One region of the Shewanella sp. KJ2020 genome, then DNA from elsewhere that is predicted to be linked to it. Evidence: predicted binding sites of a transcription regulator. Region 1 holds the regulator's gene; the other holds the start of a gene.

Region 1 (3,211 bases):
AGCGCCCTGACACTATGACCAGTTTCATCCAGTGATTACCTGATAGAGTTCCGTTTCATCATGCGTCTTGCGCAATTGTTTCAATACTTGTTTGTCGCTGAGCTTTTCGGCCATACAGGACAAAGTGCTTAAATGCTGCTGACATTGATCCGCAGGTACGAGCAATGCAAATAAAATATCGACAGGTTGCTTATCGATAGCATCGAAGGCTATCGGCTCCTCACATTTTACGAGTATCGCAATGGGTTGTGTTATATCGGTTAATCGACCATGTGGAATGGCGATACCGTTACCTATACCTGTGCTCCCCATCTTTTCGCGCGCCACAAGGCTTTCGAATATCTCTTGAGATGAGAGGGTAGGGTACTGGGCAGCGGCTAAGTCACTGATGAGTTCCAGTACCTTTTTCTTACTGCCCGGAGTGGCGCAGGTAGTGCACTCCGGCCGCAGTATGGTACAAAGTTCCATGGTTAGTGTTTTGTTAACTTCTCTTTGTGTTTAATAACCTGACGGTCAAGTTTGTCTATCAGGACGTCTATGGCAGCATACATGTCTGCATGCTCTGAAGTTGCAAAAACTTCACCACCGGTGAGGTTAATTCTCGCTTCGGCAATTTGTTGCATTTTCTCAACATTGAGCACAACGTGCACATTATTGATCTGTTCGAAATGACGTTCAAGTTTTGAAAACTTTTCCTCTACATATGCCCGTAACGATTCAGTAATCTCTATATGGTGTCCACTTAGGTTTATTTGCATAGAAACGTCCTCCGATATCCACTGTAGGCTATAAACTTTTACGCTGATTAGAAGGGGGAATAAGCATAGCTTCTCGATACTTCGCAATGGTTCTGCGGGCTACGTTTATCCCCTGTTCTGCCAGAAGTTGTGCCATCTTGCTGTCGCTTAATGGTTTTTTCTGGTTTTCCGCGGCAACCAGTTTCTTGATGAAGGCCCTGATTGCGGTGGATGAGCACTCGCCGCCATCGTCAGTCCCGACATGGCTTGAGAAGAAGTATTTTAGTTCAAAAAGTCCCTTAGGGGTATGCATGTATTTTTGGGTGGTCACCCGAGAAATGGTGGACTCATGCATTTCAACGGCTTCGGCAATATCATTGAGTACCATTGGCTTCATCGCTTCTTCACCGTATTCGAAGAAACCTTGCTGATATTGGACGATACAGTTCGCCACCTTGAGCAGGGTCTCGTTACGGCTCTCTAAGCTCTTGATAAACCATTTAGCCTCTTGCAGATGGCCGCGGATAAACTGGCTATCGGCTTGGCTCTTAGTGCTGCGTGCCATAGCTGCATATTGCTGATTGACATTGATTTTTGGCATGCAGTCTGGGTTTAGCTCCACCACCCAACGGCCATTTTTCTTTGATACTGACACATCGGGGATGACATATTCTTCATCCACTGGGGTGATCAATAAACCCGGACGAGGGTTGAGCGTCTGGATCAGGGCAATGCCGTCCCTTAATTCATCTTCTTTGAGTCTTGTCTTACGCATTAACAGTCTAAAATCACGGGCGGCGATCAGATCTAAATGATCTCTGATCAACATGCGGGCATTTTCGAGATGCGGTGTATCGGGCGAAAAATGGGATAGCTGGATAAGCAGACATTCGCTTAAATCCCTCGCGGCCACGCCAACGGGGTCGAAGTGTTGAATGCGTTTAAGCACGGCCTCTACTTCATCTAGTTCAATTTCTGGATTGCCCATGGCTTCGAGAATATCTTCGGTGCTTTGGGTGAGATAACCTTGATCGTCGATGGCATCAATAATGGCGGTGGCGATCGCTAAATCGGTTTCAGAAAAGGGCGTGAGGTTCTTTTGCCATTCTAAATGTTCGTATAGGCCTTCGCTGGTTTCACCTTGGAAGGGCATATCGTCTTCACGACTGCCACCTGGACCCGAGTTCGGTGAAGCGGTAAAGACTTCATCCCAAGTGGTATCCATGGGGAGTTCGTCCGGCATAGATTCTTTAGTCAAAGATTCCGCCGTGTCGACCGTGGAGCTATCCTGTTCGGGCGGCAGAGTGCTGGACTCGCTGAAATCGGTATCGGCTAGGGTCTGGTTGCGTTCGCTAGGTGCGTCAAATTGTTCCTCTTCCAGCTCGAGAAGGGGATTAGAGTCTAAGGCTTGCTGGATCTCTTGCTGCAGTTCTAATGACGACAGTTGCAACAGACGAATGGCCTGCTGTAATTGTGGCGTCATAGTTAACTGTTGACCCAGTTTGAGCTGGAGTGACGCTTTCATGTTACCGCTGATCCCTAGGTTATTATTTTAGAATGAGGTCGCTTGTTATCATTATGAAGGGAGCCGGATGATGTTAAATTTAATGGTCATTGGCTCCATTTCAGTAACTATAGCCTGAATTGTTCACCTAAGTACACAGCCCTAACTTGCTGATTGTCTAAGATCTCTGCGGGTGTGCCTTCGGCGATCAGGTTTCCGTGACTCACGATATAGGCATGTTCACATACATCTAATGTTTCGCGCACATTGTGGTCGGTGATCAAGACACCCAGCCCACGGCTCTTAAGTTGCTCGATAATTTTTTTAATATCGATAACTGAAATAGGGTCTACGCCGGCAAAGGGTTCATCGAGCAAAATAAACTTAGGGTTGGCGGCTAATGCGCGGGCAATTTCGACGCGGCGACGTTCGCCGCCCGATAAGGACATGCCCTGGCTATCGCGAATATGGGTGATATGGAACTCTTCGAGCAAGTGTTCCAATTCTTCCTCGCGCTGCTCAGCTTTTAGCTCTTTACGGGTTTGCAGTACCGCCATGATATTGTCGTGCACTGTGAGTTTACGAAAGATGCTGGCTTCCTGTGGCAGGTAACCAATCCCTTTACGGGCACGCAGGTGCATTGGGTCGGCGGTTAAATCGTCATCGTCGATAAAGATATGGCCCTTATCGCTTTTAACTAGCCCGACAACCATGTAGAAAGTGGTTGTTTTGCCGGCACCATTCGGGCCGAGTAGGCCAACGACCTGACCCGTTTTGACCGTTAGGCTGACATCCTTAACGACTTGGCGGCTCTTATAGCTCTTCGCCAGATTTTGTGCTCTTAGGGTGATCTGGGTCATTTAGAATCCTGCTGTTTCTTCACAGGTTTATCCGCCGGGGTTTCTGGCTTGGCATCATCTTGATAGCTTTCGGGCTGGATGATAGTGATCACTCGATCATTGCCGCTGCC
Region 2 (3,211 bases), on a different contig from region 1:
CCAGCCTCTTTTTCATCGAGCTGATAGCTCAAGTCACCATCACCTAAATGGCGGGCGGCATGTTCGAGTAGGCCTAAATTACGGATGAGTTTATTGATGTTAACAATCAGAATGATGGCCAGTGCGAGCAAGCAGAGGAGGGCAACAATATCTTGGCTAATCACTAAACAGTACAGAGGATAAATCAGTAATATCAGTGGTGCGAAAATGAAACTGTATCCCATAGTTCCCTTTTGTACGCGGCTGTTGGCCATTTTGGGGCTCCTTCAAAAATGTGCTCAGGTCTAAATTTAGGCACAGATCTTAGAATCATTTTGCAATGGATATGACTAATCCTAGTTGCTAACGCAATAAGAAACAAAACCAAACCCCTTGAGCTGACACCTCATTTACCGGGTGCTAAATTTGACCCCTATCACATAGTTAAGCGAGAGTTGCAATTTTGTTTACTGGTGTCGAATTTTTATTGATCAGGATCAGTTTTTTTATTGCGGAGGACAGCTAATTTAGGGGGGACTTCACAGGAAAGAGGATTTCAATCATGGCATTTTGGTTAGATTTAATGTTTGGTAACCCTATAGGTTTACTCTCAATGATCGTTATCTTTAGCACAATAGGGATAGTCTCATATATCACTTGGATGTTTATTGTGAAGTCTGCACAACAGCCGTAGTTTTTGCTTCCATTTGTTTATTCTGTTCTTTGTAAAAATTGCACATTATTATGGGGGTTTGGATACCCCCATTTTTTATATTTGAATTTTTACAAACCATTCCAATAGCTTAATCTAGGCCTCTGACTAGGCCGCATGTTTGCGGTTTTGTACTAATCCATTCAAAAATTGTGGCCGCGCCTTAATCAAATGCTGCATTTCTTCTTGGCTTGGCTCACCCGCGGGCAGGCGTAAAACATCACGATTGAGATACATACGTGCCTTCATCGCAATTTTGTAATCGGCCGTTGGACCTTGAATGGCGTAATGACGTTCATTGCCAAGGTGTTCCAAAATACAAGCATTGAGTAAGCTCTTTACCGCGGGCTCATTTTGCGGCAGAGTCAAAATGGTGGCGCCCTGTAAGAAGAACTCGCGCAGTAATGCTCGTTCCGCACGGTCCAGAAGGTTAACTTTGGCTTCAATGGTCTCTGTGATGCGTTTATCACTCAAGTGACGGATCGACTCATCTAAGCCCAGATTTAACAACTGGCTGAGGAAATACGCGATAGCGATAATCAGACCTAGACCGATAAAGTGGGCGTGTTCCGGCACAAATTTATCGAGGGCCAGAATAGCTAACGCATTGGATGGAATCGATAATAAGACAGCACAGCTCACCATTAGCCAGAGCATGACTCTAAACATCATTTTCTTAGGACTAAAAAACTTAACTGAATCCAGCTTGAGTTTGAACATAGTGTTATCCCTGTGACAAAAAATTGAACCTGTTGATGAGTAAGCAAATTTAATGCCATAACTAAAGTAAGACTTTCGGGATATTTCACCTCGAGAAAATGCACAATTTTAAACATGGAGTCTATGCTTATAGGCATCTCAAGCCGCTATTGCATATAGAAAATTTAAGATGCTGACATTCTTTAGCCAATTTATTAAAAGCCCCATAGGCAGGCATCTCACCTTGTCTATTATCCTCTTTAGCTCATTAATCACCTTAATGACGACGGCTTATCAGCTTGTGAATGATTACCGTGGCGACGTTAGTCGTATCGATAGAGTCTTTTCGAATATTGAAAAAGCCAACCTCGAAGTGCTAGCGGCGAGTATTTGGGTTATTGATGAGAGACTGATCAATACCCAACTGAATGGTCTAATTCAACTGCCTGATATTAATTATATTTCAATAAAAGACGACAGTGGCCAATCCTGGAGTTCAGGTAACCTAAAGCAGGAGCGCGCACTCGATAAGCGCTTCCCTTTAGTCTATAAATCCCCAACAGAAAGCATTAACGTGGGGACGCTAGAAGTGCAAGCCGATATGGATGCGATTTATCAACGCCTGTACGATAAGGCGATGCTGATCTTGCTATCCAATGGTATAAAAACCTTTTTAGTCGCTGGATTTATTCTTTTTTTGGTCTGGTATAACATCACTAAACATTTGGACAAACTCAGTAATTATTGTAAACGCATTAATCTTGACGCTGACTACGAACCACTCCAATTTGAGCGTAAAGAAAAAGTCGATGAGTTTAAACAGGTGGCCGATGCCATCAATAGCATGCAACATCAGTTGCGCAGCTCTTTTGACGATCTTAAAAACTCTAAATCCGCGTTACAAACTGCCCTAGAAGACCGTGAACGCTTACTCAAGTTGGAGCGCAGCTATAAAGAAGAGTTGGCAAGGCAAGTCAAAGAAAGGACTCTGGAATTAGAGCAGTCTCTCACGGCACTGAAGCGGGCCCAGCAGGTATTGGTCGAGCAGGAAAAAATGGCGGCCTTAGGCGGATTAGTCTCTGGAGTTGCCCATGAAATTAACACGCCAATCGGCATATGTTTGACGGCCGCGAGCACACAGTTAAACCATATCGAAGAGCTGATAGAGCTTATTCATAGCGATGAAGCCACACTCGATGAGATCAATGCTATTTTGGATGAGTATCAGGAAAGCTGTGAGCTTATCGTCCGTAATATCACTAAAGCCAGCGGCTTAATTCAAAAATTCAAAACGATTGCCATCGATCGCAGCCACGAAGAGCATCAATGCGTCAATCTAAAGGATCAGTTGAACGAGATTTTAGAGTCGACCTTGATCATGCATCCCAATGTTAATGCCAAAACACAGATCACAGTGGAACCGACATTAAACGTTAAAACAAATATTAGCTTACTCAATCAAATGGTTAGCAATATTTTATCCAATGCTTTCACCCATGCGTTTCAAAATAGGGAAGATAATCTCGTTGAGATCTGTGCGGATATTGATGATAACTATGTCACTATTAGCATTCAAAACAATGGATTAGCAATCCCTGCTGAGGTTGCCGAACATATGTTTGAACCCTTTTTTACCACCAATAGGAATAAAGGCGGTACTGGGCTGGGTTTATCGGCAGCCTTCAATGCCGCCACTTTATTGAAAGGTACTATGAGTTATCAGGCCGACTCGACCCTTGGTGGAGCGCAGTTCAATATCCGTTTTCCCTTAGTCCCCTGTGAGTTTGTACAACTGGCGACCTAACACCACTGGCCACAGAT

Evidence for each region. The regulator sigma-54, encoded in region 1, starts transcription at its own class of promoters, with help from an activator protein. The targets are predictions, from matches to a motif close to GTTGGCACGNNNNTNGNNT.
Region 2: the regulator sigma-54 is predicted to act here: its motif matches at 1,453-1,471, upstream of MJO46_RS15640 (superinfection exclusion B family protein).

The regions. Positions count from the first base shown of each region.
Region 1 covers NZ_JAKUKD010000014.1:14,812-18,022, reverse strand. Annotated here, with positions in the region: gene rapZ (RNase adapter RapZ) at 1-28, opposite strand, end outside; gene ptsN (PTS IIA-like nitrogen regulatory protein PtsN) at 25-468, opposite strand; gene hpf (ribosome hibernation promoting factor) at 471-758, opposite strand; gene MJO46_RS08755 (RNA polymerase factor sigma-54) at 787-2,262, opposite strand; gene lptB (LPS export ABC transporter ATP-binding protein) at 2,370-3,101, opposite strand; gene lptA (lipopolysaccharide transport periplasmic protein LptA) at 3,098-3,211, opposite strand, start outside.
Region 2 covers NZ_JAKUKD010000030.1:51,199-54,409, forward strand. Annotated here, with positions in the region: gene MJO46_RS15630 (bacteriohemerythrin) at 1-254, opposite strand, end outside; gene MJO46_RS15635 (DUF3149 domain-containing protein) at 542-673, shown strand; gene MJO46_RS15640 (superinfection exclusion B family protein) at 800-1,411, opposite strand; gene MJO46_RS15645 (ATP-binding protein) at 1,581-3,194, shown strand.